DNA from 3 places in the Solibacillus sp. FSL K6-1523 genome. Region 2 is predicted to be linked to each of the others. Evidence: riboswitches for the same ligand, from Rfam matches in the RefSeq annotation. Region 2 holds a riboswitch; each other region holds the start of a gene.
The links. A riboswitch is a leader RNA that binds a small molecule or an ion and turns the genes downstream of it on or off. The one in region 2 is predicted to bind cobalamin.
Positions count from the first base shown of each region.

Region 1: it holds a riboswitch for cobalamin, as region 2 does, so the genes downstream of both, MHI10_RS02585 (ABC transporter substrate-binding protein) here and MHI10_RS05815 (energy-coupling factor ABC transporter permease) in region 2, are expected to answer to the same signal.
Region 3: it holds a riboswitch for cobalamin, as region 2 does, so the genes downstream of both, cobJ (precorrin-3B C(17)-methyltransferase) here and MHI10_RS05815 (energy-coupling factor ABC transporter permease) in region 2, are expected to answer to the same signal.

Region 1 is NZ_JBBOSU010000001.1:541,516-545,733, reverse strand. It holds gene MHI10_RS02595 (adenosylcobinamide amidohydrolase) at 1-45, opposite strand, end outside; gene MHI10_RS02590 (FecCD family ABC transporter permease) at 45-1,043, opposite strand; gene MHI10_RS02585 (ABC transporter substrate-binding protein) at 1,036-1,998, opposite strand; cobalamin riboswitch at 2,146-2,347, opposite strand; gene MHI10_RS02580 (polysaccharide deacetylase family protein) at 2,692-3,636, shown strand; gene MHI10_RS02575 (amino acid ABC transporter ATP-binding protein) at 3,754-4,218, opposite strand, start outside.
Region 2 is NZ_JBBOSU010000001.1:1,272,721-1,276,938, reverse strand. It holds gene MHI10_RS05835 (hypothetical protein) at 1-46, opposite strand, end outside; gene MHI10_RS05830 (energy-coupling factor ABC transporter ATP-binding protein) at 79-909, opposite strand; gene cbiQ (cobalt ECF transporter T component CbiQ) at 925-1,704, opposite strand; gene MHI10_RS05820 (energy-coupling factor ABC transporter substrate-binding protein) at 1,691-1,978, opposite strand; gene MHI10_RS05815 (energy-coupling factor ABC transporter permease) at 1,980-2,723, opposite strand; cobalamin riboswitch at 2,845-3,022, opposite strand; cobalamin riboswitch at 3,237-3,422, shown strand; gene MHI10_RS05810 (ABC transporter substrate-binding protein) at 3,592-4,218, shown strand, end outside.
Region 3 is NZ_JBBOSU010000001.1:165,000-169,217, forward strand. It holds gene MHI10_RS00835 (helix-turn-helix domain-containing protein) at 1-127, shown strand, start outside; gene MHI10_RS00840 (PLD nuclease N-terminal domain-containing protein) at 127-327, shown strand; gene MHI10_RS00845 (ABC transporter ATP-binding protein) at 324-1,226, shown strand; gene MHI10_RS00850 (ABC transporter permease) at 1,213-1,995, shown strand; cobalamin riboswitch at 2,076-2,259, shown strand; gene cobJ (precorrin-3B C(17)-methyltransferase) at 2,417-4,135, shown strand; gene cobK (precorrin-6A reductase) at 4,146-4,218, shown strand, end outside.

The DNA of each region.
Region 1 (4,218 bases), 730 kb from region 2:
TGGGTTTGCATGATAGCCACCTGAAATATTTTGAACCTTTAGCATCATGCTCCCCCCTTTCTACGCTGTTTAAAGAAAATATAAGCAAATACTGGTGCACCGATAAACGCTGTAATTACACCGATTGGTAGCTCAACTGGCGCAATAATTGTCCGCGATACTAAATCACAAATGACGAGTAAGCTTGCCCCGTTCAATAAGGAAATTGGGAGTAAATGTCGATGATCTGCCCCGATAATACTGCGGACCATATGCGGAATTACAAGACCAACAAAGCCAATTGTACCAGACGCTGCAACAGATGCACCTGTTAGCATCGAACCACCCGCTAAAATCATAAATTTACTACGTTTCACATTAACTCCTAAATATTGCGCACGTTCTTCACCATAAATCATCGCATTTAATTCGCGGCGTTGTAACCAAATAATAACGGTTCCGATAATCGCGAATGGCAAAATCATTTTCACATACGGCCAACCGCGCATTGAAACACTGCCTAAAAGCCAACCGATAATTTCTCGCAACTCTTCTCCTGTTAAGGCGACCATTAACGAAATGCAAGAACCTAAAAAGGAACTAAAAATAACACCTGTTAAAATAAGTGTTTCCATTTTCAGTGTACGGTCTACGATTCGCGCAAAGCTTAATACTGCAATCATCGTTAGTAGCGCACCAATCATACTAAATACAGGTAATGTAAAGGTTCCCAATAATGGAATCGAGATACCTAGGAAAATCGTCATCACAGCACCAACCGAGGCACCTGAAGAAATTCCTAATGTATACGGATCTGCCAGTGGATTTTTAAGCAACCCTTGAAAAGCTGCACCTGCAATCGCTAAAGAAGCTCCGATAATTGCTGCTAAAATGACACGGGGCATTCTGATTTTCCATAAAATACTGTGGGCAACGGGATCAGTCGCCTTGTCCCATAATGTTGCAATCGGAATATTAACCGAGCCAATTGACACACCGAGCCATACGCTTAATAGCAGCAAAACGATTGATACTAAATAAGCGAATGTATATTTTTTATTCACCGAAAACCTCTGGATACATTGTTTGTGCAATTGATTGAATACCTTCTACAATACGAGGTCCTTGACGACTTGTTGTATCCGCATCAATTAAATGAACATTTCCAGATTTCACTGCATCCATTTCTGCATAAGCTGGATTTGATAAAATTGCCTCAATATCGTCTTCGTATGTTACTAAAATCACTTCTGGATTGTCACTTACAAATTGCTCTGCGCTATATTGTAGCCAACCTGGTTGTGTCACACTATTTTTAACACCTACCGTATGAAGCATTTCATTAATAAATGTTCCTGTGCCAACCGCGTATAAATCGGGGTTCGTACCTACAACAATAAATGCCGATTTCCCATCTAAACCAACTGCCTTAGTTGTCATTTCTTCAATATCTTTTTGCATAGTAGCAACCATCTCATCTGCTTGTGCTACCTTGCCTGTTAGTTGCCCAATTTGCTTCATCGTTTCATATGTTTCTTCAAAATTCACCGTATTTTTTACGACAAAAACAGCAATGCCCATTGCTTCTAACTGTTCCATGCCCTTTTCAAAATTGTACATGCCTGATTCATGCGCAAATACGATGTCTGGTTTAAGTGATGCGATTAGCTCTAAATTAAATTCCATGCCGCCTACTTTTTCCTTTGTCGTTGCTTGTTCTGGGAAAGTATCGTTATCTGAAACGCCGACAATTTCTTCATTTAACCCTAAGCCAAATAAAATTTCAGTATTTGAAGGGGCAAGAGAAATAATACGTTCGGGTTGTTTTTCTAATGCTATCTCTCTTCCTAGTGAATCCGTTACCGTTACAGGGAATTGTGCAGCTGCACTATCCTTACCTTTTGCTGTTTTGTTTTGTTCTGTATCATTTGTTGTAGGCTTAGAATCCCCTGTGCCACAACCTACTAGTACGAGCATCGCCATTAAAAAGAGCATTGCTAAACTTTGTATTTTCTTCATTTTATTTTCCTCCTAAATTTTACGTAGCCTATCTAGAACCGTTTTTTCAACCAAAAGAAAGAAGCCTCCAACTTGGGAGACTTCCATTGATGTATGCAAATAATTTCGAATCGATAATTATAAGCCACTCCCGATCCTCGCAGGTTTACTGTTGGCAATGTAGAGGCAGGTCTCCTGGCTCATGCATGAATACTTGTTGATACCTTCCCAAATTTCTTCAGTGGCTTTTTTCAACAAACTCGCATTTACAGTGGCGGGACCGCATCGGACTGAAACCGATTTCCCTTTTAATCCTTATTCATTAATTTGAAAAACTAATTTTTTAAGAACCTTCACATTTCTTATTTAATTGATAGGTTATTCTATTATAGCGGAAGAATGAATGTTTGTATGTAGATAAGAGGGAGTTTTCAGAAACTTCATCACTATTCATTAAATATATAAGTTGAACCTATTTATATAAAATTAATATAAACTTTTTATTTGCCTGACCCGTCAAATAGGTAGAACGTATTTGCGACATGTTGAAAATTAGAAAAAGTGAATATTTTATTATTACAAAACATCGAGAGGTCCACTATCGCTTTGCACTTCAAATAGCAAACACATTCAAATGTCTACTAGTTTCATATAATATACGGAAAAACGAACGTACATAAACACTCAAATTTACAGCAGGAGGATTTAACAATCATGAGAGCACCACAAAATGAGTATGACAAAAGAAGAAAAAAAAGAAGATCACGAATTGTAATGACGATACTGGTTATGCTAATCCCTATTTTTTTTGCTGGTTTTATTGTAGGAAAATCGTATGCTATTAATGAAAAAAGTAGTAAGCAAGATATGACCGAAAAAGTAGAGCCTTCGATTAACCAAGGTAAAGAACAAACTAATCTAAAGGAAGAATCTTTAGAACACTCAAATTCTGAAGTTAACAACAACACCCAACAAGATTCTACAGAGGAGGTAGAAGCCCCAATCAGCCAAGATAAGGAACAAGCAAGTACAGAAGAAATATCTTTAGATAAAGTGGTCTACCTAACATTTGATGATGGTCCTAGCATATTAACAGGCCAATTTCTAGATGTCTTATACGAGCAAAATGTGAAAGTAACCTTTTTCATGCAAGGAAGTAACCTGAAAAAGAAGCATCTCCAGGAAAGTGTAAAACGGGCAACAACAGAAGGACATTATATCGGTGCCCATAGCATGACGCATGAATCCAAAACATTATACAAGGATAATCAGTTTGTACCCGAGATGAACGAAGCGTTAGCACTAATTCATGAGATTACTGGTACAAACCCCCGTTTAGTTCGCCCTCCTTATGGTTCCGCACCAGGGTTGAAAAGTGAACAGATTCGCAATCAAATCGTAGACGCAAACATTAAAGTTTGGGATTGGACAATTGATTCCAATGACTGGTCGTTAAAAGATAATCCATCCCAAATTATAGAGAATATTAAAAGTGGCACAAAAGCTGATAGAGAAGTTGTGCTAATGCACGAAAAACCACAAACTTTGGCGGCACTTCCAGAGATTATTGCATTTTACAGAGAACAGGGGTATAAGTTTGCCGTATACGAAGAAGCTAATCATTTCGCCCTTAACTTTCAGAAGGATGCACGTCTGTAATCTCCTTAATATGGCCTCTACATGGATACACCTGATTATTCAAATATTAGGTTGATCAATAAAGAGGCCGATATGTTATGAATGACATCGCAAGTAAAAATTCACCCATTCCGACCTTTATATATGATACGTATAATCATCCGGCAACACGCGCTGAAGAAAACGTTTTGTCCTCTCTTCTTTTGGTTGGACAAAAATTTCATGTGGCGTGCCTTCCTCTACAATATTTCCCCCATCCATAAAGATAACCCGGTTTGCTACATCGCGTGCGAATGACATTTCATGCGTTACAACAAGCATTGTCGTCCCTTCCTTGGCTATCTCCCTCATAACGGTTAACACCTCTCCAACAAGCTCTGGATCTAATGCTGACGTAGGTTCATCAAATAAAATAATATCTGGATTCAAAGCGACCGCGCGCGCAATTCCAACCCGCTGCTGTTGCCCACCCGAAAGCTGACTTGGATAAGCATCGTATTTTTCAGATAAACCGACCCGGTCCAGTGCTTCACGCGAAGTTTTTAATGCTTCTTCCTTTTTCATACCACGCCCGATATGGAGCCCTTCTGCCACATTTTCAAG
Region 2 (4,218 bases):
TATCTAATCCTTGTATTTCATTAGGTTGTTGTAATTCGTTTTTCATCGATTGCCTCCTCAAGCAGTTATGAATATATGTTATTTAATGAGATGCATTAACTCTTCCATTGAACAAGGAAGTAATGATTGTGGTTGAATTAGCCCCTCATGTAACATCGTTTCATAGCATTTTACGAGCCATGGTTTTTCAATATGTGCTCTTTCTAACAGCGCGTCATTTGAAAACAGCGCATCTCGTTGTCCTGAATAAAGTAATTCCCCTCTATGAAAGACGATAAAATGATCGGCCCATTCATAAATCAAATTGACTTGGTGCGTTGAGTATAAAAATGTTCGCTCTCCATCATCGAGTTCATCTAAATACTTTGTAAGTTGATTGGAAAAATAATAATCTAAACTGCTCGTTGGCTCATCTAAAATATAAACTTTTGGATCCATCGCATAAACGCCTGCAATTGTTACGCGCTTCTTTTGTCCACCACTTAAAAAATGAATAGGACGCTCGGTTAAGTCTTCAAGTTCTGTTAACTGTATGGCACTTGAAACATTATGCTCAATTTTTTCATGTGGCCATTTTAAATTAATAGGTCCATATAAAATGTCTTGTTTAACAGTAGAGGCAAATAACTGATTATCCGTCTCTTGAAAAATAAAGCCAACGCGCTCTCGCAAACTAATTAATTGTTTTTTAGAATAATGTAAGGTTTCATTTAAAAATTGAATTTTACCATTAGTAGGTTTTTCAAGCCCAATGAGTAACTTAAAAAATGTTGATTTGCCTGAACCATTTTCACCTAGAATGGCAACTTTTTTCCCCTTCGGAATAGAAAGTGAAAGCCCATGTAGTGCCTGTGTACCATCGCTATACTGGAATGAGACGTGGTCTAATCTAAAATAGCTTTCAGTCATAATCAAAACCTCCCTCTACAAAGCAAGTATCGTTATACCAACTACGATAAATATCACCGTAAGCCATGTTAACTTTTTGTCCCATTCTTTGTCGTTTAAAAATTGTTGTGGAATAACGAATTGATCAATATTTCTTGCAGCCATCGCATGAGACATCACTTGATAACGGAAGAAAATCGAACGGAATAATGCGTTTATGAGTAAACTTAATGATTGAAAGCTTTTTTTATAAGACCTGTAGCCTAAACGAGCGTGCTGCGCTGTATAAAGCTGCGAAATCATCTCTATAAACAAAAAAATAAAACGATACATAAGCTCAATTATTTCTATAATAATAATTGGCACTTTTAATCTCGTAAGTACCGAACTAATTTCATACATCGGTGTTGTTAAAATTAAAAAATATAAGCAACTGGTCGCACTAATAGAGGTGCAAAATAACGTAATTGCACGTAGTCCATCGTTTGGTAAAATAAATAGTTGCATCGTCAAAAATGAATGGTGCCATAAAGCCTGTGTGGGAACAGACTGTGTAAATGTAACAGAAAACACAATAGCAACTATTCCAGCCAAAATAAAACCTATGGGCGCAATGAGTAATGTGATATACGTTTTCCAAGGGATGTTTGCATAAAAGATGATGACAGCACTTATGAATACCAGTGTCCACACCGAAAAACTATTATTTCGCAATAGCGTGGTTAATAATAACGTAAGGAAACTTAACACCATTTTTTGGCTAGCTGCTACTTTTTGTATCGCATTATGGCTCGCAATAAAATCAATGTTTAGCATGATCTTTCGTATGCTTTCCACGCATAAAGCCGATGAAATAGCCTATAATTAGCGCGCCAATAACACCTTGTAAAACGAATAATAAGCTTTCGATTTCACCACTTGGAGGTTCCCAAATTGCACTAAACCAAGGCTCATAATGTGTTACGATTTCTGTAATTGCTTCTTCAGCCTCACCATCAGCACCGCCAAATTCTGCATCCTGTAAAAATAAGAGTGGTAAAATGGCTAAAATGATAACGCCAATTAGTAAAAGTAGGTTTTTCTTAAACATGTTAGCTCTCCTTTGCCTTTAAAATACGTAGTTGAACTAATTCTTTCATATTATATTTTTGTAAGAAGTTCATAATCATCACAGTTAATAACCCTTCACTTATAGCTAATGGGATTTGCGTTAATGCAAAGATGCTTGCGAATTTTTGGAATGAACCTAAAATACCTCCAACTTCAGAAGGAAATGCTAACGCTAATTGGACAGATGTCATAACATATGTACCAAAATCACCAAGCATCGCAGCTAAAAATACAGCGATACTAAAAGATAATCCCCATTGAGTTGCCAATTTAAAAACACCCACGGCAATAAATGGGCCAACGATCGCCATGGAGAAAATGTTCGCTCCCAATGTTGTAAGACCACCATGTGCAAGTAAAATCGATTGAAATAATAAAACGATTGATCCAAGTACACTCATAACAAAAGGGCCAAATAAAATTGACCCCAACCCAACCCCAGTTGGGTGAGAGCAGCTACCTGTTACTGATGGAATTTTTAATGCGGATAAAACAAATGTAAATGCCCCCGACAAAGCTAATAATAGTTTGCTTTCCGGATTCTCTTTGACGATTACGCGAATGACTTTGAACCCCTTCATAAGAAACGGTAGACATAGTGCAAACCAGAAGATAGCCCAACCTATCGGTAAAAATCCTTCCATAATGTGCATGGCGTGTGCTTGCTTTGGTATAAATAATAAAATGATACCGAAGTAAGCAAGTTTTGGTAATAATTGTTTCATGTTTTTACTCCTTTTTCATATTTGATGAAAAAGTGCATAAAAAAAATACACTTTTTAAGAGTAAAAGTGCATCACAAAACAAGCGCCTATTGCTTGTTTCACGCACCTATCCTCGTAGGTCTGAATCAATAAATTTTTGGTAGGTATCCTGACTTCTCTTCAACGTATTCCATGCCTTCCCACATAAAAAAATGCAGTGACGTAATATGTAATACTCCAAGTTACAGTTGCGGGACAGTACCAGAATCTCACTGGTTTCCCTATTAAGCTTAAAAAGCACCAAAAATCATTCAATTTTCATCATGTGGAAAATAGTATCACGGCGACTAATATTTGTCATTATTATTTTTTGATTATTCTTTAAATAAGGGGGCTAAAAAAGATAATTTTTAATTTTTTTGTTGAATATGAGAATTATGTTCTTCCATAAACGCTTTTCTCTTCCAAATAGTGATAATTTTTAATTAATCACCATTGTAAAAATGGAAATTAAATGATAAAGTTACGTTAATTTCATAATGAATGTAGTAAAGTGCTCTTATTTATTAAGAGGTAAAAGGGAAATTAGTAAAAATCTAATGCAGCCCCCGCTACTGTAATAGCTGATGAAATTACAATAAATCACTGTCAATCTGATGGGAAGATGTAAGAGTAAAATGACGCTTGAGCCAGGAAACCTGCTTTGTTACAGCAACATGACTTTTCGGTGGGAGAAGGGCGGCGACAAATATAGTTTTTGTATTTTAGTATACATTTTTTAGGATGTCTAAGCCTATTTCTAGCTCTTGCTGGAAGTAGGCTTTTTTGTTTTTTAAGGTATTTCGTGTATTAGCACTTAATATAAAACATTTTGAGGGAGAGTTATTTAGTGGGGAAATATGTAAAAACTATAGTTTACGGTTTTTTATTAACCTTTTTACTTGTAGGTTGCTCTAGTGAAGAACCTGCTGAGGTGAATGCAATTGAAGATGTGCAAGAAAAATCAAATGAGATTACTTTCACAGATACAGCAGGAAAAGAAATTACATTATCTTTACCAGTAACAAAGGCAGTTGTCATTAACCGTAATACAGCAGAAGCTATTACATTACTGGGTGCACAAGACGCGATTATCGCAACAGGTGACAATACAATTAAAAATAACGGCTATTTAGGGTTAAATGATTTACCCGATGTAGGGAAAACAGACGAACTAAATATGGAATCAATTTTATCTTTAAAACCTGAAGTTGTCTTTACATTTACAAACCGTCCAGATAATACGCTTGAGGAAAAATTAGAGCCCGTAGGAATTAAGGTGGTTCGTTTAAATAACTATTTAGCAGATCAAATGGATGAGGAACTACGTATATTAGCGAAAATTTTCGGTAAAGAAGAACGCGCTGAAGAGTATATTACGTGGAAGCAAAGTATTGAACAAATATTAGCAGAACGCACAAAAGATATTCCAACTGACCAAAAGAAATCCGTATTAGCATTATCTGCTGGTGCACTC
Region 3 (4,218 bases), 1.1 Mb from region 2:
GATTAAAAAAGATCTTGTAACAAGTATTGCAAATAATCCAATATTTAATGCACTACAAGACAATACGCAATTTAAAATAATGATGACGAATTTACAACATCATTTACAACTAGAGGAGGAATTATAGTGGAAGAATTAGCGAATATAAATTGGGCGCTTATTGCCCCTTTAATTATTTTGCAATTTATTTTGGCACTTGTTGTGATTGTTGATATTGCACGTAACGGCGCAACGAATGGACCGAAATGGTTATGGGTAGTCGTTGCATTATTTGTTTCAACAATTGGACCGATTTTGTACTTTATTTTCGGACGTAAAAGCCAATGACATGTATTCAAGTAGCGCAATTAACCAAACAATATGGTGAACAAAAAGTTGTCGATCACGTGTCGTTTACATTGGAAGAACATACAGCAACCGCTCTCATTGGTCCAAATGGTGCGGGGAAAACGACCACATTATCAATGCTAACAGGCTTGTTACAACCAACAAGTGGTCAAATTCTAATGCCAGGTGTTAAAGATATTCGAAGTGCAATCGGCTTTTTGCCGCAGTATCCGCAATTTTTTTCTTGGCTAACGGCATTTGAATTTTTGGAAATGACCGCAAATTTAAGTGGTGTGGAAAAAAGAAAAGTAAAAAAAGAAGCACAAAAAATATTAGAATTCGTCGGTCTTGGAGCGGCGATGCACAAAAAAGTAGCAACGTTTTCAGGTGGGATGAAGCAACGTTTAGGTATCGCACAAGCTATTATTCATCAACCGAAATTATTATTGCTAGATGAGCCGGTATCAGCGCTTGACCCTGTTGGGCGTAGAGAAATTATGAACTTACTGAAAGAAATTCAACAGCAAACGACGATTTTATATTCGACGCATATTTTAAATGACGCGGAGGAAATGACCGATCAAGTGCTCTTTTTACGAAAAGGTCAACTTGTCGAGCAAGGATCCCTTCATCAAGTGTGTACAAAATTTGATGAGCCGCGCTATAAAATCCAGTTTGCATCAAATGAAGAAGCAAGACAGTTTGCGAGTCAATCAGAGCTTGTAGCAAAAGCAGAACAAAATATTGCTTATGTTGAAATCCGAGAAGAAAAACCATCGATGCAACAGTTACTTTATCGTTTAGCGAAATCCCCGTATCACGTTGTAAAAGTGGAGCGGGAAACAGCGAGCTTGGAAGAAATCTTCATGAAGGTGGCGGGAACTAATGGGTCAATTTAACACGTTGTTAGTAAAAGAATGGCGGGAAAGCTGGCGTAGTTTTAAATTTATATGGATTCCGATTGTCTTTGTTCTACTCGGTGTAAGTGATCCAATCCTCAATTATTTCATGGAGGATATTTTGAATGCAGTTGGTAATATGCCTGAAGGATTTGCGATGATGATGCCAGAACTTCATGCGATGGATTTACTGGCGGCTTCAACGGGACAGTTTCAATCTATTGGATTAATCGTACTAATTGCTTCCTATATAGGTACGTTTAGCAAGGAACGCCAAAGCGGCACAGCCACATTATTGTATGTGCGTCCGATTTCCTTTACCGCAATGTTTTTGAGCAAATGGATTGTGGCGAGCAGCGTAGCAATTATTAGTGCAACAGCTGGCTATGCGGGAAGTGTGTATTATACGGTACTTTTATATGGCAAAGTAGATCCTACTCGCTTTATGGCGATGCTTGGAACGTATTGTATATGGCTCCTATTTGTCATGGCGGTTACAGTGGCAATGAGTGCAGCATTCAAAACACCGGTTGCTACGACGATTGCAATTTTTTTGATCTTGATTGGTTCAGTTGTAGACTCCATCATTGGTGGTTTTTGGACGGTTACTCCGTATAAATTGTCGACATATGGATTGCGACTTATTGATGAATCTGTCACGATGTCAATATTTTGGAGTACATTTACAATGACGGTTTCATTAATGTTTGTCTTTGTTATTATAGGAATTTACTTTAGTAAGAAGCGAGCAAGTACGGTGAAGGTTTAGCTTTTTATAAAGATGAAATTGCTAAGATAATTATTAAATAGTTGTAATATTTCATTTATATGGTATTGTAAAGTCATAATTTAATAAACTATTAAATGAGTGCTTATATTTTGAGAATAATAGGGAAATTAGTGAAAATCTAATGCAGCCCCCGCTACTGTAATAACGGATGAAATCACGAATATCACTGTCTGATGAGGATGGGAAGATGTGAGAGTAAAGTGAAGTTTAAGCCAGGAAACCTGCTTGTTTAATTCGATTACTTACTTTTCGGTGGGAGAAGTGTAGATGAGAACTCAAATATAGCAGGTCGTAGTAGATTCTATTTTTTGAAAATACGATTTTTTATATAAATTTTCAGATACCCAAACTTCTTTTGTAAAAGAAGTTTGGGTATCTTTTTTTATTGGAGGGGAACGTTTTGGGTAAAGGGAAGATTTTTGTAGTTGGGTTTGGTCCTGGAGATCGAGAACATATTACAAAAAGAGCCGTAGATGCATTACAGCAAAGTAATCATATTATGGGTTATAAAACGTATGTAGATTTAATTCGCCATTTAGTAACAGCACAAACAATTGTCAGTACAGGTATGACCGAAGAAGTATCACGAGCGCAAGATGCTGTTAAACAGGCAGAGGCAGGAAATATCGTTGCAGTCATTTCGAGTGGTGATGCGGGCGTATACGGCATGGCTGGTTTAGTGTATGAGGTTTTAATTGAAAAAGGTTGGACTGAGGCAACAGGTATTGAAGTAGAAGTTGTGCCAGGAATTTCAGCGATTAATTCATGTGCGAGCTTACTTGGTGCACCGGTAATGCATGACTCTTGTACGATCAGTTTGAGTGACCACTTAACGCCTTGGACAGTCATTGAAAAGCGTATTGAAGCTGCAGCAATGGCGGATTTTGTCATCGCATTCTACAATCCAAAATCAGGACGGAGAACACGTCAAATTGTAGAAGCACAGCGTATTTTGCTGAAGTATCGTTCACCTGATACACCAGTAGGATTAGTGAAGAGTGCTTATCGAGAAAGCCAAAATATCGTATTAACAAATTTAGCGGAAATGTTAGACCATGATATTGGTATGTTAACGACTGTTGTAGTTGGGAACTCCTCCACATTCTTTTACGATAATAAAATTATTACACCACGTGGCTATCAAAGAAAGTATACGCTCGGTGATGAAAAACAAGTTTGGAAACCGCATCAACGCTTGAAAAAAGAAGCAGAACCATGGGCGCTTGATCAAGAAACAGGAGAAGCAAAATCGGGCTATGAAAAGATTGAGGCAATTAAAGCAGGGCCAAACCTTAAAATAGAGCCTTTGAAAGAAGTGAGTGTAACTACTGTAGAACCAGCGCCGGTAGTGCCAGCAGAATTTCAACAACTTCCGGAGAAAAAGTCAGCACTTGAGATGGCAAGAATGGCATTAGCTTGTATATCAAACGAACCTGTGAAGACGGACTTTTTAGTACAGCAAGCAATCGAATCGATTTTTGAATTTGCCGTTTCACCAGGTGTTGCAAATAAAATCATTACACCACAGCAAATGAAGGTACTTGCTGAAGTAGTAGGAGAAGAGGGAACTCTTGAATATACACCAGATCATCGTTTCCATGTAAAGATTCCTACTGAAGCACCGGAAAAAGTCGTTGGATTATTACGTGAAACAGGGTTGTACGTGCTGCCTATGGGAGATGTCTTAAACATAAAGGCATGTGATTTTTGCTATGGAGAGAAGGCAGATTCGATTCCATATGCGGAGGAAATTATGGATACGCTTGGCGGTTTGAAGCTACCAAAGGAATTGCATGTTGGTTTTAATGGCTGTGGAATGGCTTGCTATCGCCCAATTTTCGATGATATTGGCATTGTCTATCGTAAAAAGAAATTCGATCTTTTTATTGGCGCCAAGCCAGTTGGTCGAACGGCACACGCTGCACAACCAGTCGCAGAAGGATTAGAGCCAGATGAACTGATTCCATTATTAACGAAGATCGTTGAGGAATATAAAGAACATGCACATCCAAATGAGCGCTTCTTTAAATACTTTAAGCGCGTAAAGAAAGTTGCCCATTTCACGTACCAAGATATGAGCTGCAAAATCAAAGTAGAAGAAGCACCATGTGGCGATTAGGAGGGGTGACATGATTTTATTTTTAGCAGGGACGAGCGATGCACGTGAATTGGCCATTGAGCTACAAAACAAGGGGCATTTAT